4 regions of the Pantoea ananatis PA13 genome follow, and region 1 is predicted to be linked to each of the others. Evidence: predicted binding sites of a transcription regulator. Region 1 holds the regulator's gene; each other region holds the start of a gene.
The links. The regulator PurR, encoded in region 1, represses purine synthesis genes. The targets are predictions, from matches to a motif close to CANGCAAACGTTTGCNTG.

Region 1 (6,148 bases):
ACGACCAGACACTGCATTTTCATGTTGAACCTTTTGTCGGCGCTCTGCTGCATCCGGAAGCCCTTGCCTTTACCGGCATCGATCCCAGCAATCCGTTACGGGGCGCGGTGAGCGAATACGAAGCCTTGCATGCCATTTTTAAACTGGTGCGCAAAGGCATTAAAGATACCGGGTGCAATCGCGCGATCATGGTGGCGCATAATGCGACCTTCGATCTTAATTTTATGAATGCCGCCGCCGAACGCGCCAGCCTGAAACGGAATCCGTTTCATCCTTTTGCCACTTTCGACACGGCCGCCCTGAGCGGGTTAGTGCTGGGTCAGACGGTACTGGCCAAAGCCTGCAAAGCGGCAGGGATGGAATTTGACAGCAGTCAGGCGCACTCTGCGCTGTATGACACGCAGCAAACGGCCACGCTGTTCTGCGAACTGGTCAATCGCTGGAAACGTCTGGGAGGCTGGCCGCTGGCTCTAGCGGAAGAGGCAACAGAATATCAGGGCGCGGCGGAGTAAACGCCCGTTAAACGAAGAAAAGGCCGACGATGTCGGCCTTTTTTATTATTCCGCTTCTTTAAACTTCTCTGCGGTTTCTTTGACCAGCGGTTGTAATTCGCCACGCTGGAACATCTCAACAATAATGTCGCAGCCGCCAACCAGTTCGCCATCGACCCACAGCTGAGGGAAGGTTGGCCAGTTAGCATACTTTGGCAGCTCTGCGCGAATATCCGGGTTCTGCAGAATATCCACGTAAGCGAAGCGCTCACCACAGGCAGACAGCGCCTGAACCGCCTGGGCAGAGAAACCGCAGCTTGGCAGTTTCGGCGAACCTTTCATGTACAGCAGGATCGGGTTTTCTGCGATCTGGCGCTGAATTTTTTCTACAGTACTCATTATTGCCTTCCTTAATTCGTCACTTCGTGTTTCTTTATTGTAGCGACTTCCCTTCAGGACTGAAAATGAGATTTTCTTCCCGTTAGGGCAAACCGCCATGTTTGTTAAGTCCGCTTGCGCGCTATCCACCCGCTCATCGGGACCCAAAAGGTGAATGCATTAATAATTTGCAATAATTTTGCTGAGTTAACCTGCTGAAATTACTTATTTATGCCTGCTTTTTACCCAAGTTATTAATTAATAAAAAAAGGACTTACTGTTTTAAAAAAAACTGGACTAGAATGTCTTCGGCGCTGATCGTTGATCAGATTTTTCTTAACCTTGTCAGATATCTGTTGAACCTGACAGCTTAACCAGTAAACGGACTATGCGTTCAATTATTACGCTTCTTATTCTGGCTTTTGCGCAACTGTTCTTTAATGTCGCCTCTGCATCACCGCAGGCGCCGGTTAAGGCCAGCTTGCATAAGGTAGAGAAAAAAAGTGCGCGCGAAGATGAGCGGCGCAAGCGACGCACGGTTAAAGCTTCGGCGAAAAAAAGCCGTTCCTCCGCAGAGCAGAAATCCAGCAAAACGCTTAAAACCAGTAAAAATCCCTCTCACGCGGTTGCCTCTCACAAAACCCTGACCAAAGCGACTGATTCACACAAGAAGCTCACCAAAAAAGTGGCCGCCAACGCCACCAGCAAGAAACGCTATGGTCATCAACGCGCGGTGAAGGTGGCGAAAGCGGACAGCAAGGATACCGGCACCATCAAAATGAGCAACGCACACCGTCAGCGCTATCAAAAAGCACGTGAAACGGCGATGGCGAAACTGATGGGACAGCTGGGCAAGCGCTACCAGTGGGGCGGAAAATCGCCGCATACCGGTTTCGACTGCAGCGGCCTGGTGTGGTACGCCTACAAAGATGTGGTGAAATTTAAAATTCCGCGTACTGCAAATGAAATGTATCACCTGCGGGATGCCGCGCCGGTGAATCGGGAAGCGCTGGAGAAAGGCGATCTGGTGTTTTTCCGCATCAACGGACGTGGCACGGCCGACCACGTGGGTGTTTACCTGGGTAACGGTAAATTTATTCAGTCACCGCGTACCGGAAAGGACATTCAAATCAGTGCGTTAAGCGAAGATTACTGGCAGCGCCACTATATTGGTGCGCGTCGCGTCATGACGCCAAAAACCGTTCGCTAAACGTCACTCCTCCGTCATACCGACGGAACGCAGCCGGGACAGGGAAACCTTCCCGGCTTTTTTATTAGTTCAGAATGGCGGTAAAGCTGAACGCAATAATCATCAACAGTGCAGCCGCCGTGGTCATCAATGACAGTTTCAGATCGGTACTCATCACAACTCCTTAGGCACAATTTTAGTAGGGGTTAAGCATTTTCCCACACGCGTGGGTAAAAATCTCGTTTTATCCGTGCAGCCTTGTTAGAATCCCCTCTTTGTTGCGCAACAGCGCGCAACATCGGTTGCGTCAGCACCCTTTTCAACCGTTATTTCCTGCCCCGATGCCCCATAACCGGTCAGAAAAACGATTTTTTTGCAGAAATAACCGTCCGCTGACGCAAACGTTTAACAACATGCTTATCAACAGGTTAGATAAGCCCGGGAGTTCGATTTTCATGGCAACAATTAAAGATGTGGCGAAACGTGCAGGCGTCTCTACCACAACCGTTTCTCACGTCATCAATAAGACGCGCTTTGTCGCAGAAGATACCCGCGAAGCGGTCTGGGAAGCGATTCGGGAATTACATTATTCACCCAGCGCCGTAGCACGCAGCCTGAAGGTGAATCACACCAAAACGCTGGGCCTTTTGGCCACCTCCAGCGAGGCGCCCTATTTCGCTGAAATTATTGAAGCCGTGGAGAATCACTGCTTTGATAAAGGCTACACCCTGATTTTAGGCAACGCGCATAACGACCTGCAAAAACAGCGTGCCTACCTCTCGATGATGGCGCAGAAGCGCGTCGATGGGCTGCTGGTCATGTGTTCTGAGTACCCGGATGATTTGCTGCAAATGCTGGAAGCCAACCGCAATATTCCCATGGTGGTCATGGACTGGGGCGAATCCCGTGCCGATTTTACTGACACGGTGCTGGATAATGCGTTTCAGGGCGGTTATCTGGCCGGCCGCTACCTCATCGAACGCGGGCATCGCGATATTGGCGCCATTCCAGGGCAAATGGAACGTAACACCGGTGGTGGCCGTCATGCCGGTTTCCTCAAGGCGCTGGAAGAAGCCGGTATTCAGCCGCGTTCAGAGTGGATTGTGCAGGGCGATTTCGAGCCTGAATCCGGGTATCAGGCTATGCAGCAAATTCTGTCGCAGAAGCAGCGCCCAAGCGCGGTGTTCTGCGGTGGCGATATTATGGCCATGGGCGCTATCTGTGCCGCCGATGAAATGGGCCTGCGCGTCCCGCAGGATATTTCGGTGATTGGCTACGATAATGTGCGCAACGCACGCTATTTCACGCCTGCACTCACTACCGTGCACCAGCCAAAAGCGCAACTCGGGGAGAAGGCTCTGGAAATGTTGCTGGACCGCATTACCAGCAAGCGTGAAGAGTCGCAAACCATCGAAGTGCATCCGACACTGATTGAGCGACGCTCTGTAGGCTACGGTCCCTATCGCGACTACCGTCGTTAATCCTCGCTCAACCACTCCTGATTGAGCGTTTGCGCATCACCCAGGTAATTGAGCAACCAGCCCAATGCCGGTGATGCGCGATCTTCCGCCCAACTGACGCAGCAGGGACTTTCTGGAAAAGGCTGGGGCAAGTTAAGTTCGGTCACTTCGCCGCTGTCCAGTAGCGGGCGGGCTAAGTGCCCCGGCACCATTGCGACGCACAGCCCGGCCCGGACGCAGTCCAGCCCGGTCTGCCATTCAGGCACCACCAGTCGGCGTTGATTATCCAGAGCCCAGGTCATACGACGCGGTAACGCACGCGAGGTGTCTTCCAGCACCAGCGAAGGCCAGTTGCGCAACGCCTCATCATCTAGCCGGGCGACCTGGGTTAACGGATGTTCCCGCGCGACGATGCAGCGCCAGTTCAGAGTTCCCATATCGCGGAAAGCAAACCGCCCGCCCACCGGAATCGCCTGAGTCGCGCCTATTGCGACCTCGACTCTTCCGTCAGCCAGCGCATCCCATACGCCGTTAAACACTTCATAACTGATGTGGAGCTCCATATCCGGAAAGTGGCGATAGAAATCCCTGACGAACTGACGGGTTCGGTGCGGTTTCACAATGCAGTCCACCGCAATCGCGATTTGCCCTCGCCAGCCGTTGGCCAGTTGCTGGCACTGACGGCGCGTGGCATCCATTTTTTTGATGACGCTGCGGCCTTCTCGCACAAAATGTTCGCCCGCAGGTGTCAAAACGACCTCCCGGTGCTGCCGTTCAAACAGCGGTACCGCCAGCCAGGTTTCAAGCTGGCGAACGGTATAGCTGATGGCAGAAGGCACACGGTGCAACTCCTGGGCCGCAGCACTGAAACTGCCGCCACGCGCGACCGCATCAACCACTTCAAGCGCATATTCAGACCACATATCCTGCCTTTAAATTTTTTAACAGCAACAGGCAAATTTTACCGTTTCACAGTATGAAGTACAGCTTTTACACTGCCCCGCGTTTATCCTGCAAAAAATGAGAATCAGATGTCAGCTTCTAAAGGATTCATTCCCTATCTTGCCGTGCTTAGTATGCTGGGCTTTCTGGCCACCGATATGTACCTGCCCGCCTTCGGGGCCATGCAGCAAAGTTTTAACACCTCCGCCGGGATGATCAGCGCCAGTATGAGCCTGTTCCTGGCGGGTTTTGCCTGTGGTCAGCTGGTATGGGGACCGCTGTCAGATCGTATTGGCCGCAAACCGGTATTGCTGGCAGGACTGAGCCTGTTTGCGCTGGGTTGTGCGGGGATGCTGTGGGTGGACGACGTGGTACTGATGCTGGTGCTGCGCTTCATTCAGGCCATCGGCGTGTGCGCGGCTGCCGTGAGCTGGCAGGCCCTGGTGGTCGATCGCTATCCTCAGTCGCGCGCGAATAAAGTCTTTGCCACTATTATGCCGCTGGTCGCGCTGTCTCCTGCGCTGGCCCCGCTGCTGGGTGCCTGGCTGATTAGCCATTTTCACTGGCGCTCAATTTTTGTCGTTCTGACCGCGATTGCCGCGGCCCTGATCCTGATTACGCTGCGCCTGCCATCGGTACAAACAGCGCGCCGCCCGGCCCCGTCACAGCCCGGTTTTATGACGCTGCTGCGTTCACGCGTCTACAGCGGTAACGTCCTGATGTATTCTGCCTGCTCGGCCAGCTTTTTTGCCTGGTTGACCGGATCACCGTTTATTCTGGCAGCGATTGGCCTGTCGCCTGCTGATATCGGCTTAAGCTATATTCCGCAGACCATTGCTTTCTTAGTCGGCGGTTTTGGCTGCCGTGCGCTCCTTAACCGTTTCAAAGGGGCGCAGTTGCTGCCATGGCTGCTCATCGTCTATAGCCTTAGCGTACTGGCCCTGTTTGCCGTCGCCCTGTCAGGCTCGGTTTCACTCACCGCTTTGCTGGTGCCGTTTTGCGGCATGGCGCTGGCGAACGGGGCGATTTATCCCATCGTCGTATCCAGTGCACTTCTGCCCTTCCCCCATGCGACCGGCAGAGCCGCCGCCCTGCAGAACACGCTGCAGCTGGGCCTGTGCTTTGTCGCCAGCCTGGCCGTCTCGGCGGGCCTGACCCAGGCGCTGTTCACCACAACGCTCATCATGGCGGTGACGATTGTACTGGCGCTGGCAGGCTATCAGATGCAGCGCCGCACCGGCGCACAAACTGATATTGCCTCAACGGCACATCCCTGCCAGGATAATCACTGAGGCAACGACTTTTGTCGTCTGAGTGATCAACACGTGACGGGCCCGCCAGCGCCTCCTGTGCCGGGCCCTGATTCGCCGTACCATCATAATAACAATGTTTCACGCAGCCTCATCGCTGTGAAGGTGTCTTTGTGGGCAAATGCACTCTGCTGGCCCCTGCATTGCACCCTTTCTCTGTACGCTTAAGGTTGTCTGGCGCAAGGCGTCATCTGTGACTTTTCTCATAATCCTGAGTAACGGCTCCTGCTCTTTCTCAGGTTCTGACAGTTCTGGTGATGGAGTGGCTATGAGTTCAACATGTGTAGCAGAAGTGAATATCGAACGAAACCATTGGTACCGTATCGTTCATGAGTTATTGCAAAAAGCAGACATCGAAATCAACGGTTCCCGCCCATG
Region 2 (6,148 bases), 770 kb from region 1:
GACGTCGGTCCTTCGCGTCAGGAAATTCCCTATCCTTACGTCATAGACGGGTCCGATCTGTCGCTGGATCGCACCATGAGTGCGGGGATTGCGCGTCACTTTCCAACGACTGAACTGTCGCAGATTGGTGATGAAACGGCAGATGGTTTATTTCATGCCGATGCGACCTTTCCTCTGTCTCACTTTGACGCGTTGCGCACAGATTTTTCGCTTGCCCGCCTGCGCCACTATACCGGCACGGCGGTTGAGCATTTTCAACCCTTTGTCCTGTTTACCAACTACACGCGCTACGTAGACGAATTCGTACGCTGGGCCATTGAACAGGTTCGCGATCCTTCAACCCCTTTCGACAGCCTTGTGTGCGCGGGCGATGTCGTTCTGACGGCGAGTACAGAAGACAATGAAGCCATGCTGTCTGACCTGGCCTGGAAAAAGCATCAGATGCCAGCCTGGCACCTGACCTCACCCAATCGCCGGGGCATTACGTTGATCAATATCGGCGTGGGCCCGTCCAATGCTAAAACAATCTGCGATCATCTGGCGGTCATTCGTCCTCACGCCTGGCTGATGATAGGGCACTGTGGCGGCCTGCGCGAGAGTCAGCGCATTGGTGACTACGTGCTGGCTCATGCATACCTGCGCGACGACCACGTGCTGGACAGCGTTCTGCCGCCCGACATTCCGATTCCAAGCATTGCCGAAGTTCAGCGGGCTTTGTATGACGCAACCAAGTCCGTGAGCGGTATGCCAGGCGAGGAGGTAAAAGAACGGCTACGCACCGGAACCGTTGTGACAACAGACGATCGTAACTGGGAGTTGCGCTATTCAGCCTCTGCCCTGCGTTTTAATCTGAGCCGGGCCGTGGCTGTCGATATGGAAAGTGCAACGATTGCTGCTCAGGGATACCGTTTCAGGGTGCCTTATGGCACATTGCTGTGTGTTTCGGACAAGCCGCTGCACGGTGAAATCAAACTGCCGGGCCAGGCAAACCGCTTTTACGACGGCGCGATTTCAGAGCATTTACAGATTGGTATTCGCGCGGTTGAATTATTGCGCGCCGAAGGTGATAAGTTGCATTCACGTAAGTTACGTACGTTTAACGAACCGCCTTTCCGTTAAACAATAATGAATGAAAAAGACGGTATTAATGCGAAAAACCTTCCCGTTAATACCGTCTCGTTAATTAAGACGATATTACGAATCAGGCCGCGTTCAGAACGGCGGTATTGATGAACCAGGCAAACACCGCAAGAATAGCCGGTACCATGAGCGTCCAGATAAGGCGGTTATTAAGGCTTTCAAAGCGTAAATCCAGTTTATCGAATCGTTCATCAATCCTGTCGAATCGCTGATCCATGGCATCCATTCTCCGGTCCATCGCATCCAGTCGCCGATCGATACCATCAAGCCTGATATCAATACCATTCAGTCTCATATCAATGCCGTCCAGTCTCTTGTCGATGCCGTCGAACCTCTTATCGATGCCATCAAACCGTATATCCATTGCGTCGAGCCGAGCGTCAATGCCGTTAAATCTCACCTCATTAGCAGCGAATTCTTTGTAAACATCATCAAACTTCGCATTGATAATGTTAAAACTTACCTCGATAGCATTAAATTTATTAGTAAAATTGAATAAGATGCCATCGATTGCTGAAAGTTTGCCTTCGATGCTAACCAGCCTGCCATCAACATCGTCAAACCGAATGCTAAACTGTTGGACTTTCTCTTCCAGCAGCGTGAATCGCTGAACCCTTTCAACATGAAACACCGCCTGTTCCGCACGCAGAAGCTCAAGATCGGCTTTGGTCGCAAACGCCATAGCCTGCCCGCTAAAAAGCGCCAGGTCGATTTTTATTTGATGGTTGTCTTCTTCAAGCCGCTCAAAGCGCGTCTCAAAATTTTCCATTCTTTTTGCCTCCTGTCCAGCGATGACTGAGGGTCAAATGCGGATTACCGCGATTCCGTTTTCCATACAGATTGCCCATGAGCTTTTCCTGACAGGCGGATTAACTTAATCCATTAACGTAAGTCGCAACCTGCTTCAGCATTATTGAAGCAAAGTCTTGCGCAATAAACATTACCTGATTGAATAAAAAGGAAAAATAAAATGGGAATTGTTCTTTTCCTTTATTCACAATGTTGAGTCAAAGAATAAAAGCACGGCCGCGCGAAGAAAAGGGCGTAGATCGATATTCTGGAAGGGTGCGCACAATGATGGAAAATAACAGAGAAAACAACCGCAAACGCTTTTTGAGTTCTAATGTTAAAACCGTTACAGCATATTCAATATGCTGTAACGGTTGGATTAATCAGGCGCTCAGCCAGCCGAGTTTAATCACAAATAATACAGACAGAACAATCAGTGCCGCATTAATCTCTTTGGTGCGTCCGCTGAGCAACTTCACCAGGGTCCAGGTAATAAAGCCAAAGGCAATACCGTTAGCAATGGAGTAGGTCAGCGGCATCGTCAGCGCGGTCACGGTTACCGGGGCAGCAGTGGTGATGTCTTTCCAGTCAATTTCGGCCAGCCCGGACGTCATCAAAACCGCAACAAACAGCAATGCTGGCGCGGTGGCATAAACCGGCACGCTTGACGCCAGAGGAGAAAAGAACAGCGCAAGCAGGAAAAGCACCGCAACCACAATCGCCGTCAGGCCGGTACGACCGCCTGCGCTCACTCCGGCGGCAGACTCGACATAACTGGTGGTCGTAGAGGTGCCCAGCAGCGAACCAAATAGCGCAGCCGCACTGTCCGCAACCAGCGCGCGTCCCATTTTGGGCACATTGCCCTGCTCGTCAGCCAGCCCGGCGCGTTTGGTTACACCCAATAGCGTGCCGGTGTTATCAAACACATCCACGAACAAGAACGCGAAAATCACGCTAATTAAGCCAACGTTAAATGCACCCGCAATATCCAACTGCATGAACGTTGGTGCGATTGAAGGCGGTGCAGAAAATACACCGCCAAATTTCGTCAGACCAATGCCCATCGAGATAAAGGTGATGATCAGAATGCCTATTAAGACCGCGCCCGTGACGCGACGCGCTTCCAGTACCACGATGATGATAAACCCTAACATCGCCAGTAAGGGGCCCGGCTTCGTCAGATCGCCAATCCCCACCAGGGTAGCCGGATTATCCACAACGATACCCGCGCCTTCCAACGCGATAATTGCCAGGAAGAGACCGATCCCTGCGGCAATACCGGCGCGCAGCGGCAGCGGAATGCTCTTGATAATCCACTCGCGAATCTTAAATATCGATAAGGCGAAAAAAATCACTGCGGACAGGAATACCGCGCCCAGCGCAATCTGCCAGCTGTAGCCCATGTGCAAGACAACGGTATAGGTGAAAAAAGCATTCAGCCCCATGCCCGGTGCCAGCGCAATCGGGTAGTTGGCAATCAGTCCCATTAACACCGAACCAATTGCGGCTGCCAGACAGGTCGCGACAAAAACAGCCCCTTTATCCATGCCGGTTGCACCCAAAATACTGGGGTTAACAAACAGAATGTAGGCCATCGCCAGGAAGGTAGTGATACCGGCGATGATTTCAGTGCGTACAGTTGTGTTGTGCGCTTTTAATTTAAATAGTTTTTCTAACATCATTATCTCTCGATGATAGAGACGTCACTCAGGTGCGCGTTCTCTTGCCAAGGTTATGGTCATGCTGTTTGTTGTGATACTGAGGGGCCGCCAGTGCTGTCGCATGCCAGCCCGACCACCCGAAATACGGTTTTCGCTTTCCTTTGTCACATGAGCAATTGCAAAGGCTAAAGCAATTGCTGTGCCAGCCCGATACGCAATCGATTACCTGGATACGCGTCAGCGAGCCTTAAGATAATTCTGAACCAGATCAGGGCGCGATTATGGTGCATTGCCCCCTAAATGCGCAATCGTTTTCCTTTTACCTCCCTGCCCGGCAAAATTATGCGTTTCCGCACGCTTCAGCAATTTGTCAGGCGACGCTGGTCACGTTTCAGCTGCATCAATCAGCAGGCCATGCTGGAATGTGTAAACTCGCATTTAACCCTTCAGTAACATTGAGGTCACACGATGAAGCCAGCAATTTTGGTGGTGGATGACGATCATGCCGTCTGCGATTTGTTGCAGGACGCACTCAGTGAACATGCGTTGTTGGTTTATCGCTGCCATCAAGGGAAAGATGCCCTGACGAGGGTGTGCGAACATCCGGATATTTCCCTGGTTATGCTTGATATGATGTTGCCCGACACCAACGGTTTACTGGTTTTGCAGCAGCTGCAGCGACTGCGGCCTGATATTCTCGTGATTATGTTGACCGGTATGGGTTCGGAAGCGGAAATGGTGGTAGGCCTGGAGATGGGGGCGGATGATTATATCGCCAAGCCCTTTAATCCACGCGTTGTGGTTGCCCGGGCGCGGGCGGCTCTCCGGCGCAGCGGGCGCGTGGTGTTGCCGGAAACTGACCATGAGGGATGGCGCTTTAATGGCTGGCTGCTTGATGAAACGCGCTGCCAGTTGCTTAATCCGCAGCGAGAAACCGTGCCGTTAACGCAGGGTGAATATACCTTGCTGCGTGCGATGGTGCGGCACGCGCGTAAGGTCCTGACGCGCGACCAGTTGCTGGAACTCACCCACAGCGAAACGATGGACGTGTTTGACCGCACCATCGATGTGCTGATTATGCGGTTGCGGCGCAAAATCGAAGCAAATCCCCATCAGCCCGGCCTGATCCGCACGATTCGTGGGCTGGGTTATGTTTTCTCGGCGGACGTGGTCAAACCTGAAGGTTTGCGGCTCTCCACGCAAACGGCCTGAGCCATCCACTGCCGCATGTCGGTCAACGGGCGAATACCGTCGATTGCATTGGCCGCGCGCAAATTAAACCGGGCGCAGGTGTGCGCAAGTTGCAGCGTTGACAGCATGTCATCCCCTTCATGGCTGGCATAGAGTACACCCGCACAAAATGCATCACCTGCGCCAACGCTGCCCACAATCTCGTTGGGTGCCAGCTGCCACGCAGGCTGCCAGATGCCCTCGCCGCCGACTTCCTGCCCCCATGCGCCTTCGGGCGCGTGTATCACCACGCGCTGACGCACCCCCTGCCCGGCCAGCCACTGCGCAGCCAGGGAAAAGGCTGCGGGTGGCTGAATACCGTTATCATCCCGCAAAACGACGCCAGACAACGCCTGGGCTTCCAGTTCGTTAATAACCAGGTAATCTAACCAGCGCAACGCAGGCAATACCTGTGGTCGGTAATCCCCGGCCCGGGACGCCAGATCGAGCGAGGTAAAATAGCCACGCTGCTGCATCTGGGCCAGCAAACGGGCGCTGCGCGTGCCGAATTCGCTGTCCGCGCCGTCCAGCGTTTCAAGCAACAGTAAATAGCCCAGATGAAAGATGCGCTGCGCATCGTCTACAGCGGCGAAATGCGTTCTGTCCAGCAGGGCATTTGCGCCAGGGGAAAAGAAAAACGTTCGTTGCCCGTCCGGTGCGGTCATCACCTGCGTCATCGCGGTGGGTTTATCGCAGGTACGTTGAACCCAGCGATGATCGATCTGCGACGCCTGCATGATAGCCAGCAGGTAATCACCGTCGGCGTCATTGCCCAGCAGGCCAATCGCCACCAGCGGAAGCTGACACTGCATGCGCGAAAGGGTAAGTAAAACATTCAGCGGTGCGCCGCCTGCCGCTTTTTCGCTATGCTGTACCTCAGCCAGCCAGCCCTGTTCCGGCCAGTGGCTAATACGATGAACGTAATCCACCAGCATCACGCCAGCGGCCAGAATGCCGCGCCGCGCGCCCATTTACGCCTGCCCTACGCTGCCGAAAATCTTCATCTGCTGCATCACGGTTTCACAAATTGCGTTCTCCACCGCCATCAGCAGTTCGGCAAACTCGTCATAGCGGGTGTTGCGTGAGGCCAGACTGCGTTCCACCGCGTCGAGTGCCGCCTGCGACATGCCGGTATAGAAGTTGATTTTATGGATGCCGAGTGAGATCGCCCGCCGGAAATCCGCGTCGCTGATGCCTGAGCCACCGTGCAGCACCAGCGGTACGCCGGTTTGCTCGCGGATAGCCGCCAGCCGGTCAAAGTCGAGTTTAGGCTCCCCTTTGTATTTCCCGTGGGCGTTACCGATAGCCACCGCCAGCGTATCAATGCC
Region 3 (6,148 bases), 820 kb from region 1:
TGAGGCGTCACAAAACATTCCATCGCCATCACGCCAACGTAGTCAAGCGCGTGAAGGATCGCGCCCAGCATTCCTTCGGCCTGCTGCTGCTGTTCCACATCTGCCTGGGGAAAAGCGACGCTGGTCCGCAGAATGCCTTCTTCGTGCAGATTATGTGTCAGGGGATAAAACACGGTGCTGCCGTCGTGGCCGCGCGCGCCGACCAGCGACACTTCACCTGAAAAGTGAATGCCCTGTTCGACGATACACTCGCCATAGCAGTCGTCGGGTAACGTGGCCGTTTCGCTGGCCCGTAAACGCCACTGACCGCGACCGTCGTAACCCCCGGTGCGGCGTTTAACAATCGCCAGTTCACCCAGCCGAGAGAAAACCGCAGGCCACTCGCTTTTATCCGCCAGCAACTGCCAGGGCGCAGTCGCCAGATTAAGCTCGTCCAGCAGTTGCTTTTGCGTCAGGCGATCGGCCAGACGCGGAAAAATATCGCGGTTCACAAAGGCCGGATGATTCGCCAGCTCGCCCGTCAGAGCGGTTTCGGGCCAACGCTCGATTTCGGCCGTAATCACGCTTTCGGCGATAGGTAGGGCGGCGGGATCGGCATCCAGCCCCACGGGATGAACGGCAATGCCCATCGGCTCGCCCGCCTGGCGCAACATGCGGCCAAGCTGACCGTTACCCAGTACGCAAACCGGCTTCATGCGTCCTCCCGCGGATCCGGATTATCCAGCACCTCATCGGTCTGTGCCTCACGCCAGGCGGCCAGACGAGATGACAGCGCGCTGTCGTGAATCGCCAGAATCTGCGCGGCCAGTAATGCCGCATTGGCGGCACCGGCTTTACCGATTGCCAGCGTGCCGACCGGAATACCGCGCGGCATTTGCACAATAGAGTAGAGGCTGTCGACGCCGCTCAGCGCTGCGCTCTGCACAGGCACGCCCAGCACCGGCAGCAGGGTTTTTGCCGCCAGCATGCCAGGCAGGTGCGCCGCGCCACCGGCACCGGCAATGATGACCTGAAAGCCGTTATCTGCAGCCGTTTCGGCAAAGCTAAACAGCTTGTCCGGGGTACGGTGCGCTGAGACCACTTCCACATGGAAGGGCACGTCCAGGCTGGAGAGGATTTCCGCAGCGAACTGCATGGTGGACCAGTCACTTTTGGAACCCATAACAACAGCGATGCGGGCCGGGGCGGCATTCGACGACATGCGGTCAACTCCTGTGAATGAAAACACACCTGACCAGGCGGACAGGTTTTGAAGGGCAAAGAGAATAGCATGAGAAGGGCGCAAGGAAAACGGTTGCGTCGGGATTACACGTCGCGCTGGCAGGGTTTTATCGACATTCTGTTCTCTGACGTTGACGCGCAAGAAACGCTGAACTTTAGTTAACAGAGTTGCAAGGTGACTGACATGATAAGCCGCGCTGCACCCGGTTGGTAAGGGATGACGTTAACTGACAGAAAGAGGAACAGGATGATTTCACGCTGGCAACTGATTTTCAGACAAGCAGGCAGAAAACTGTGGTTCAGGGCAACTTTATTTGCCCTTGCTGCGGTTGTCAGCGCCCTGGCCTCCATTGTCTTTAAATCTGCAATTCCCCCCTCGGTTTCGGTAAAGGTGGGTGCTGACGCAGTGGACAATATCCTGAATATTCTGGCGTCCAGCATGCTGGCGGTCACCACGTTTTCCTTGAGTACGATGGTAACGGCGTTTGGTTCAGCAACTACCCATGTTACGCCGCGCGCCACGAAACTGGTCGTTGAAGACAGTACAACACAAAATGTTCTTGCGACCTTTATTGGCTCATTCCTGTTTAGTCTGGTCGGCATCATCGCACTGAATATGGGGGCTTATGGTGAACAGGGGCGAGTGATCCTGTTTGCGGTCACGCTGGTGGTCATTGCATTAATTCTGGTGACGCTTCTGCGCTGGATTCACCATCTCACCTCGCTTGGCAGCGTAGATGAAACGACCTCACGTGTGGAACGCATGGCGCTTGATGTTTTTAGCGCGCGTGCTCAATCTCCTTGTTTCGGCGCCAGGCCCTGGCGGGAAAGCGATCGTCAACCTGCGGGCACGTTTGCTGTTTATTCGGACGCTATTGGCTATGTTCAGCATATTGATATGGACAGGCTACATAAGGCGATGACAGACAGTCCTGTACATGTTTACCTGGTCGCGCAACCCGGATTTTTTGTTCATCCCGCCCGCCCGGTCATGTATGTCACCCACGCCCTGTCTGCGGAGCAACGCAAACTGATGTTGTCTGCCCTGACAATAGCCGCGTCTCGCACTTTCGCCCAGGATCCACGTTTTTGCCTGTGTGTGATGGCAGAAATCGCCTCGCGTGCGCTGTCGCCTGCGACTAATGACCCTGGCACCGCCATCGATGTGATCGGGCGAGCCGTCAGAATACTCTCCTGCTTTGCACGCGAATGTGCGGCGCCAACGGTGATCTATCCCGCCATTCACGTCGCGCCCTTGTCAGTAGACGCATTATTCGATGATTTTTTCTCACCTGTCGCGCGAGACGGCTCGGCGATAAAAGAAGTGCAGTTACGGTTACTTAAGGCGCTGGGCATGTTGTCTGTCGCCTGGCCGGATGCGTACCAGGCTGCAGCGTTGCGTCATGCGCATGAAGCCATGGCATACCTGGCGCGGGAAGCGATCATCCAGACGGACAGAGCACGAATTGAGCGCACATGGCGTGAACAATTTGGTGCAGACTATCCCCATCCCTTCCTGGATGAGAAGCTAACCGATTCGCCCTGTCAGAAGTCGAAATCGATCAGCTGAATGCCGCTGGCATCGAGTTGAATCATGGATCCCCGACTGTGCCAGGCCCCTAATACGGCACGCTGAGCGTTTACGCCATTCAGCGACAGATCGTGTATCGCGGGACGGTGCGTGTGCCCATGAATCAGCAGTGGCGCCTTATGCTGAAGCAGGGCATCGATCACGGCCTGTTGATTCACATCCATAATCTCCAGCGACTTATGCTGATTGGCCTGTTTACTGTTGGCGCGCATACGTTCTGCGATGCGTTTGCGAATAAACAGTGGCAACGCCAGGAACAGACGTTGAATCCAGGGGTTGTGGACTTTAGCGCGGAACTGCAGGTAACCCACATCGTCGGTACACAGCGTATCGCCGTGCATAATCAGCACTCGATGGCCGTAAAGCGTCAGCACGCGCGCTTCAGGCAACAGCGTCATGCCGCTGGCGCGGGCGAAACGTTGACCGATTAAGAAATCGCGATTGCCATGAATAAAGTACACCGGAACAGGCACGGCTCGCAGGGCATCAGCAACCTGTTGATGCAGGGGATTGGGATCGTCATCGCCTATCCAGGCTTCAAACAGATCGCCGAGAATATAGAGCGCGTCGCAGTGTGGGGCTTCGCGCTGTAAAAAATGCAGAAAACCGGCGGTGATCGCCGGTTCTTCCTGACACAGATGAAGATCTGCGATAAACAGCGTGCGCGGCATTACTCGCTGACGGTCACTTTCTGGATCACAACGTCGTCTTTCGGCACGTCCTGATGCATACCGCTGCGGCCGGTTGAAACGGCTTTGATTTTCTCAACCACATCCATACCTTCAACCACTTCTGCAAACACACAGTAACCCCAGCCCTGCAGGCTTTCGTCACGAAAGTTCAGGAAGTCATTGTCAGCCACGTTAATGAAAAACTGTGCGGTCGCAGAGTGCGGGGCAGAAGTCCGCGCCATCGCCAGCGTACCTTTGGTGTTTTTCAGACCGTTGTTGGCTTCGTTACGGATCTCTTCTTTGGTGGCTTTCTGCTTCATGCCGGGTTCAAAACCGCCACCCTGAATCATAAAGCCGTTAATCACACGGTGAAAAATGGTGTTGTCGTAGAAACCTTCACGGCAGTAATCCAGGAAGTTCTTTACGGTTGCGGGCGCTTTGTCATCGAAGGTCTTGATCACGATATCGCCATGGTTAGTCTGGAAAGTTACCATTTTTTTCGTCCTGTAAAGGTTGTCGTCAGTAGCATAGGGTGCGCGGTTAGGGTGCACACGCCTTTTTCTCGAACGTTCTTATATCATAATTTCCGATAATACGTCAGCCAGGCTGCGCAGTTGGCTTGCTTTGCATCGCGTGACAGATAAAAATACGGCACAATATCAGGATACTTAAAACGGTGCGTTACGCACGCTTACTACGGAAACCCCAATGCTGAAGATTTATAACACCCTGAGTCGACAAAAAGAGGAATTTACCCCTATTCATGCTGGCAAAATCGGCATGTATGTCTGCGGCATCACGGTGTATGACCTCTGTCACATTGGGCACGGGCGCACGTTTGTGGCGTTTGATGTGGTATCGCGCTATCTGCGTTACGTCGGTTTTGACGTAAATTACGTGCGCAATATTACCGATATCGACGACAAAATTATCAAGCGTGCCAACGAGAACGGCGAGAGCATCGAAACCCTGACCAATCGCATGATTGCCGAGATGCACAGCGATTTTGATGCGCTGGGCATTTTGCCGCCAGATCGGGAACCGCGCGCCACGCGCCATATTCCGGAAATCGTCGAGCTGGTGGAAAAGCTGATTGCCCGCGGTCATGCCTATGTGGCGGAAAACGGCGATGTCATGTTTGATGTGCTGAGCGATGTGGATTACGGTGCGCTGTCGCGTCAGGATCTGGACCAGCTTCAGGCCGGCGCCCGCGTTGAAGTGGCGGATGTGAAGCGTAATCCCATGGATTTCGTGCTGTGGAAGATGTCTAAAGCGGACGAACCCTCATGGCCTTCACCGTGGGGCCAGGGGCGCCCAGGCTGGCATATTGAGTGTTCAGCCATGAACTGCAAACAGCTTGGCGCGCATTTCGACATCCACGGCGGCGGATCTGACCTGATGTTCCCACATCATGAAAACGAAATCGCCCAGTCTACCTGCGCCCATGATGGTCCCTATGTGAACTACTGGATGCATTCAGGCATGGTGATGATCGATCGTGAGAAGATGTCGAAGTCGCTGAATAACTTTTTCACCGTGCGCGACGTACTGCAGCATTATGATGCCGAAACCGTGCGCTATTTCCTGATGTCCGGCCACTATCGTAGCCAGCTTAACTATGGCGAAGATAACCTGAACCAGGCACGTGCGGCGCTGGAACGTCTTTATACCGCGCTGCGACATACCGATCGCAACGCGGTTGCCGACGGCGGTGAAGCCTTCGAGGCCCGTTTCCGCGAGGCGATGGACGATGATTTTAACACTCCGGAAGCCTATTCCGTGCTGTTCGACATGGCGCGTGAAGTGAACCGTCTCAAAGGCGAAGACATGACGGCAGCCAATGCGCTGGCGGCAAAGCTACGTGAAATTGCCAACGTGCTGGGCATTCTGCAGCAGGAGCCAGAAGTGTTTCTGCAAAGCAGTGCGCAGGGCAACGATGAAGAAGTGGCAGAAATCGAACGCTGGGTGAAAGCCCGTGCCGACGCACGCGCGGCAAAAGACTGGGCGCAGGCTGATGTAGCCCGCGACAAGCTGAACGCGCTTGGCGTGATTGTCGAAGATGGCCCTCAGGGCTCCAGCTGGCGACGTAAATAACGGGCAATACAGGAGAGGGCGAGTCATCGCCCTTTTTTGTCTATGACGATAAAACAGATTCACCTTCGCGGTTTCCGCTCGGTACGCGATCTGACCCTGCCGCTTCAGCAACTGAACGTGGTAAGCGGGCCTAATGGCTGTGGTAAATCCAACCTGTATAAGGCCGTGCGCCTGCTGCACGAGGCCGCCAATGGTCGCCTGGCGTTAGCGCTGGCAGAAGAGGGCGGCATTCAAAAAGTCATGTGGGCAGGGGAACTGCATCGCAGCGCTCGTCGTCAGGATGCCAGCCGACTCATCCTCTCGGTCCTGATGGACGACATGGATTTTGAGCTTGCGGTGGGGTTTCCTCAGAAGCTTGAGACCAGCCTGTTTAACCTCGATCCGCTGGTCAAAGAAGAACGTATCTGGCTGAGTGGTCAGCAGCGGCGTCCCTCTTCCTGCATCATGCAGCGCACGAACCAGACCGCATTTTTGCATAATGTAGAAGGGGAGCGCGTAAGCTATCCGGCCGTATTACATCCCGAAGAGTCCCTGTTTGGTCAGCTCGGTGAGCCGCACCGCTATCCTGAGC
Region 4 (6,148 bases), 1.6 Mb from region 1:
GCACACCAAGCCGCGATCGTATCCTGGAGCCGGGCATGGTTATCACCGTCGAACCGGGGTTGTATATCGCGCCCGATGCTGACGTCCCTGTGGAATACCGCGGTATCGGCATCCGCATCGAGGATGACATTGTGATTACCGAAACCGGTATTGAGAACCTCACCGACAGCGTCGTGAAAGATCCTGATGCAATTGAAGCGCTGATGGCGGCGGCACGCGCGTTATGACCATTCTTATCGCCGGTGGAGGAATGACTGGCGCCACACTGGCGCTGGCCATCGCGCATCTGACACAGGGTAAACTGCCCGTGACGCTGATTGAAAGCAGCGAGCCTGGCAGCCGTGCGCATCCGGGCTATGACGGCCGGGCGATTGCGCTGTCTGCCGGAACCTGCCAGCAGCTTGCTGATATCAATCTCTGGCAGCGGATTTCCCCCTGTGCCACACCGATTACCACTATTCACGTATCCGATCGCGGCCATGCCGGTTTCGTGTCACTCGCCGCCAGCGATTATGCGATTCCCGCGCTGGGGCAGGTGGTTGAATTATTCGACGTAGGGCAAAGCCTGTTCACACAGTTAAAACAGGCACCCGGCGTCACACTGCGCTGTCCCGCGCGCGTCACTCAGGTGGCCCGAACCCAGGAAAGCGTTCGGGTCACGCTTGATAATGATGAACAGCTGGAAGGCGACGTGCTGGTAGCCGCTGATGGCACCCGTTCAGCCGTTGCGGCCGCCTGCGGCATGCAGTGGCACACCGAGCCCTATCAGCAGTTAGCGCTTATTGCCAACGTCACCAGTGAGCTTCCCCATCAGGGCCGGGCTTTTGAACGCTTTACCGAGTTTGGCCCGTTGGCGCTGTTGCCAATGTCAGATAATCGCCTCTCGCTGGTGTGGTGCCATCCGCTGGATCAGCGCCCGCAGGTCGAAAGCTGGAGTGACGAGGCGTTTCTCAGCCAGCTTCAGCGCGCGTTTGGCTGGCGACTGGGCAAATTTATCCATACCGGTAAGCGTGACGTTTATCCGTTAGCGCTGCAGCAGGCCGATTCGGTGGTTTCCCATCGCGTCGTTACGGTTGGTAACGCGGCACAGACGCTGCATCCTATTGCCGGTCAGGGGTTCAATCTTGGCCTGCGTGACGTGATGTCGCTTGCAGAAACCCTGGCAACCGCGCACCGACAGCAGCAGGACCCTGGCAGCTATGCGGTCCTGCAACATTACCGCCAACGTCGCCAGCAGGATCGGGCCATTACCGTGGGCATCACTGACGGCCTGGTGCGTATGTTTGCCAACCGCCATGCGCCGCTGGTCGTCGGGCGCAACCTTGGCCTGCTGGCAATGGATCACCTGCCATGGCTGAGAAATCTTCTGGCCGAGCGTACGCTCGGCTGGGTTAAGCGTTAACTGAGAGGCACTGATGCAAACTTACGATGTAGTGGTCGCCGGTGGCGGTATGGTGGGTCTGGCAGTAGCCTGCGGTCTGCAAGGGAGCGGATTACGCATTGCCGTGCTGGAGCAGTCTGCCGGGCCGCAATTTGATGCAGGCGCATCGCCGTCCGTACGCGTATCCGCAATTAACGCGGCCAGTGAACGTCTTTTGCAGAAGCTGGACGTCTGGTCAACGATTCTGTCGCTCCGTGCCAGCCCTTATCAGGCAATGGAGGTCTGGGATCGCGACAGCTTCGGTGCGATCGCATTTGACGGTGAGCAGCAGGGCCTGACGCATCTTGGGCACATCATCGAAAACCCTGTGATCCACAGCGCCTTATGGCAGCGCGCCAGCCAGTGCAGTGATGTTACGCTGCTGCCTGCTTCCCAACTGCAGCAGGTGGCCTTTGGCGATAATGAAGCCTTTATTACGCTGCAGGATGGCAGCATGATGAGTGCGCGGCTAATGGTGGCGGCGGACGGGGCCAACTCCTGGTTGCGTAACAAAGCCGATATTCCCCTGACGTTCTGGGATTACGATCATCATGCGCTGGTCGGGAATATTCGCACGGCGCTGCCACACGACGGCGTAGCGCGCCAGGTTTTTCACGGCGATGGCATTCTGGCTTTCCTGCCGATGCAGGATCCCCATCTCTGTTCTATCGTCTGGTCTCTTTCTCCTCAGGAAGCCAGCCGTCTCGAAACCATGCCGGAGGCGCTGTTTAATCAACAACTGTCGGTCGCGTTCGATATGCGCCTGGGGCTGTGCCAGCTGGAAGGCGAGCGCAAGTGTTTCCCGCTCACGGCACGCTATGCACGTAACTTTGCCGCTCACCGGCTGGCGCTGGTGGGCGATGCGGCACATACCATTCATCCGCTGGCAGGACAGGGCGTCAACCTGGGTTTCATGGATGCTGCTGAGCTGATTGGCGAAATCCGCCGCCTGCACCAGCAGGGCAAAGATATCGGCGAGCACCTTTATCTGCGCCGCTACGAGCGCAGTCGCAAACACAGCGCTGCCATGATGCTTGCCGGAATGCAGGGTTTTCGTGAACTGTTTGCAGGCAATCATCCAGCCAAAAAGCTGTTTCGCGATCTGGGCCTGAAACTGGCTGATAACCTGCCGGGCGTGAAGCCGGTAATGCTGCGTCAGGCCATGGGCCTGAACGATATGCCAGCATGGCTGCGGTAACGCCGCTCACCCGCAAAAAGCCAGCATAATTGCTGGCTTTTTTTATGCTCACCCTCCGCTGCACCGTAAAAATGCAGGGCTGCACTCTGACTGCGCATCGTTTGATTTATTCTAATTTTGCGTGAAGTTTCGCATTACTTTTTTTTATCCATGGCTGTTTTCGACCCGCTATTTTTTTAACATCCTGCTGGACTGTGCGCATAAATTTGCTGTTAATAAATCACTATGGCGTATTTATTGCGTGGTTAATCACAAAATTATAGTTTTTTATCCTGATTAACCCGGGGCCTGGTTAGGCTGTGCCACGTCTTTCGACCTCGCTTTGCTTATGGTTAATCGCCTGATTCGGTGGTAACGTCAAGGCAAAGAGAACGTTTGCGTCGGCTACATGGCGCGTGGTTTCAAACTCACTCGTTTCTGCACAGGATAGTTATGACTCAGCACACACCTTTGTTTGAACAGCACCAGGCAAATGGCGCGCGGATGGTGGATTTCCACGGTTGGATGATGCCGTTGCACTATGGCTCTCAGATGGATGAGCATCATGCCGTGCGCAGCGACGCGGGCATGTTCGATGTTTCGCACATGACCATTGTGGATTTAAAAGGTGAGCGCACGCGCGAGTTTTTGCGCTTCCTGCTGGCAAACGACGTCGCCAAACTGACTCAGCCGGGCAAAGCCCTGTATACCGGCATGCTGAATGCTTCCGCTGGCGTAATTGACGATTTAATTGTTTATTTTATGGACGAGACGTTTTTTCGTCTGGTGGTCAACTCCGCGACGCGTGAAAAGGATCTGGCCTGGATCGGCGAGCATGCACAGGGTTACGGCGTCGCGTTAACAGAACGCGACGATCTCGCACTCATTGCTGTACAGGGCCCGCAGGCGCAGCAAAAAGCCCAAACCTTATTCAGTGACGCACAGCGTCAGGCTGTAGAGGGCATGAAGCCGTTCTTCGGCGTGCAGGCCGGTGAACTGTTCATTGCCACAACCGGTTATACCGGCGAAGCGGGCTATGAAATTGCGCTGCCTGCCGCCGATGCCGTCGGATTCTGGCAGCGTTTGTTGAGTGCGGGCGTCAAACCCGCCGGGCTGGGCGCACGCGACACCTTGCGTCTGGAAGCGGGTATGAATCTTTACGGTCAGGAAATGGACGAGAGCGTATCGCCGCTGGTGGCCAATATGGGCTGGACCATTAGCTGGGAACCTGGCGACCGCCACTTTATCGGACGTGAAGCGCTGGAAAGCCAGCGAGAAAAGGGCACTGAAAAACTGGTTGGGCTGATCCTCACGGAAAAAGGCGTTCTGCGTAACGGGTTGCCGGTGCGTTTTACCGATCAGCAGGGTCAGTTGCAGCAGGGGGTGATCACCAGCGGTTCCTTCTCACCGACGTTGGGTTACAGCATTGCACTGGCCCGCGTGCCGGCAGGGATTGGGGAAAACGCGATTGTTGAGATCCGTAACCGTGAAATGCCTGTGAAAGTCACTAAACCAATTTTCGTTCGCGCCGGAAAACCGGTTGCGCAGTAAAACATAATTACAGGAGAAAGGGCGATGAGCAATGTGCCAGTGGAGTTGAAGTACCGCGACAGTCACGAATGGCTGCGCAAAAACGCGGACGGTACCTATACCGTTGGTATCACCGAACATGCGCAGGAGTTGCTGGGCGATATGGTGTTTGTTGACCTGCCTGAGGTCGGTGCCACTTTCTCTGCCGGAGAAGAGTGCGCAGTTGCGGAATCGGTCAAAGCCGCTTCAGACATTTACGCGCCCATCAGCGGTGAAATCGTTGCCGTCAACGACGCCCTTAACGATTCCCCTGAACAGGTTAACAGCGAGCCTTATGACGGCGGCTGGTTATTCCAGATTAAGGCCAGCGATGAGTCAGAAATCGACTCGCTGCTGGATGCGGATGCTTATAAAGCCTCCATTGACGAGTAATCGTCGTGCGGCCTCAAACTGAGGCCGCAGATATCTGACTTGCATTCTCTGTTCCCCAGCCCGATTCAGGATTTACAGCTCATGACTCAGACTCTCAGCCAGCTTGAACACAACGGTGCCTTCATTGAGCGCCATATTGGTCCGTCGCCAGAACAACAGGCCGTCATGCTGGAGGCGATCGGTGCCAGCTCTCTGGCGTCGTTGATTGGTTCTATCGTTCCCGCCGACATTCAGTTGCCAGGCCCGCCAGCGGTGGGCGATGCCGCAACTGAACAACAGGCGCTGGCTGAGTTGAAGGCCATTGCCGGGCAAAACCTGCTTTATAAATCCTGGATCGGCATGGGATACAGCGCGGTGATTACGCCGCCGGTGATTTTGCGAAATATGCTGGAGAACCCCGGCTGGTACACGGCGTATACGCCGTATCAGCCAGAAGTGTCGCAGGGACGGCTTGAAGCCCTGCTTAACTTCCAGCAGGTTACGATCGATTTGACCGGCATGGACATTGCCTCCGCTTCTCTGCTGGATGAAGCGACCGCCGCCGCCGAAGCGATGGCGATGTCAAAACGCATCAGCAAACTGAAAAACGCGACCCGGTTCTTTATCGCTAACGATATTCATCCGCAAACGCTGGACGTCGTGCGTACCCGTGCCGAAACCTTTGGCTTTGAGCTGATTATTGACAGCCCGGCCAAAGCACTGGATCACGACAACCTGTTTGGTGTGCTGCTACAGCAGGTGGGCACTACGGGAGAAGTACACGACTACACCCACCTGATTAGCGAGCTGAAAGCACGCAAGGTGGTTGTCAGCGTCGCTGCCGACTTTATGGCGCTGGTGCTGCTGACATCTCCGGGCAAACAAGGCGCGGATATCGTGTTCGGTTCGGCCCAACGCTTTGGTGTGCCAATGGGTTATGGTGGCCCGCATGCTGCCTTCTTCGCCAGCCGCGACGAACATAAGCGTTCAATGCCTGGCCGCATTATCGGCGTTTCCCGCGATGCCGCAGGCAACACCGCCTTGCGCATGGCGATGCAAACCCGTGAGCAGCATATCCGTCGCGAAAAAGCGAACTCCAATATCTGTACTTCTCAGGTGCTGCTGGCCAATATCGCCGGGCTGTATGCCGTGTTCCACGGGCCGGTCGGGCTGAAACGTATTGCGTCGCGTATCCACCGCTTTACCGATATTCTGGCTGCCGGACTGCAGCGTGGCGGGCTTAAACTGCGTCATAGCCATTGGTTTGACACACTAACGGTAGAGGTTGCGGATAAAGCGGGCGTACTCAACCGTGCGCTGAGCTTCGGTGTGAACCTGCGTAGCGACATTCTCAATGCCGTCGGTATCACGCTGGATGAAACCACGCGCCGTGAAGACATCGCTACGCTGTTCGCTATTTTGCTGGGGGATGAGCACGGTCAGGATATCGATCGGCTCGACAGCCTGGTTACGGCCGACAACCCGTCCATTCCGGCCGCGCAGCAGCGTGAAAGCGAGATTCTGACGCATCCGGTGTTTAACCGTCATCACAGCGAAACTGAGATGATGCGCTATATGCACAGCCTGGAGAAAAAAGATCTGGCGCTGAA

Region 2: a site for PurR is predicted at 3,892-3,909, ahead of PAGR_RS08485 (NCS2 family permease). Genes of this name have one in related genera too.
Region 3: a site for PurR is predicted at 1,284-1,301, ahead of purE (5-(carboxyamino)imidazole ribonucleotide mutase). Genes of this name have one in related genera too.
Region 4: a site for PurR is predicted at 2,983-3,000, ahead of gcvT (glycine cleavage system aminomethyltransferase GcvT). Genes of this name have one in related genera too.

The regions. Positions count from the first base shown of each region.
Region 1 is NC_017554.1:2,576,981-2,583,128, forward strand. Features, by position in the region: gene rnt (ribonuclease T) at 1-512, shown strand, start outside; gene PAGR_RS12140 (Grx4 family monothiol glutaredoxin) at 558-893, opposite strand; gene PAGR_RS12145 (C40 family peptidase) at 1,258-2,079, shown strand; gene cydH (cytochrome bd-I oxidase subunit CydH) at 2,144-2,233, opposite strand; gene purR (HTH-type transcriptional repressor PurR) at 2,514-3,539, shown strand; gene punR (DNA-binding transcriptional activator PunR) at 3,536-4,441, opposite strand; gene punC (purine nucleoside transporter PunC) at 4,550-5,752, shown strand; gene cfa (cyclopropane fatty acyl phospholipid synthase) at 6,039-6,148, shown strand, end outside.
Region 2 is NC_017554.1:1,808,282-1,814,429, reverse strand. Features, by position in the region: gene PAGR_RS08495 (AMP nucleosidase) at 1-1,119, shown strand, start outside; gene PAGR_RS08490 (hypothetical protein) at 1,202-1,909, opposite strand; gene PAGR_RS08485 (NCS2 family permease) at 2,313-3,611, opposite strand; gene PAGR_RS08480 (response regulator) at 4,059-4,802, shown strand; gene PAGR_RS08475 (carbohydrate kinase family protein) at 4,739-5,791, opposite strand; gene PAGR_RS08470 (ketose 1,6-bisphosphate aldolase) at 5,792-6,148, opposite strand, start outside.
Region 3 is NC_017554.1:3,401,310-3,407,457, reverse strand. Features, by position in the region: gene purK (5-(carboxyamino)imidazole ribonucleotide synthase) at 1-695, opposite strand, end outside; gene purE (5-(carboxyamino)imidazole ribonucleotide mutase) at 692-1,201, opposite strand; gene PAGR_RS16180 (DUF2254 domain-containing protein) at 1,469-2,791, shown strand; gene lpxH (UDP-2,3-diacylglucosamine diphosphatase) at 2,767-3,483, opposite strand; gene ppiB (peptidylprolyl isomerase B) at 3,483-3,977, opposite strand; gene cysS (cysteine--tRNA ligase) at 4,192-5,577, shown strand; gene PAGR_RS16160 (AAA family ATPase) at 5,620-6,148, shown strand, end outside.
Region 4 is NC_017554.1:937,523-943,670, forward strand. Features, by position in the region: gene pepP (Xaa-Pro aminopeptidase) at 1-227, shown strand, start outside; gene ubiH (2-octaprenyl-6-methoxyphenyl hydroxylase) at 224-1,402, shown strand; gene ubiI (FAD-dependent 2-octaprenylphenol hydroxylase) at 1,416-2,618, shown strand; gene gcvT (glycine cleavage system aminomethyltransferase GcvT) at 3,051-4,148, shown strand; gene gcvH (glycine cleavage system protein GcvH) at 4,173-4,559, shown strand; gene gcvP (aminomethyl-transferring glycine dehydrogenase) at 4,641-6,148, shown strand, end outside.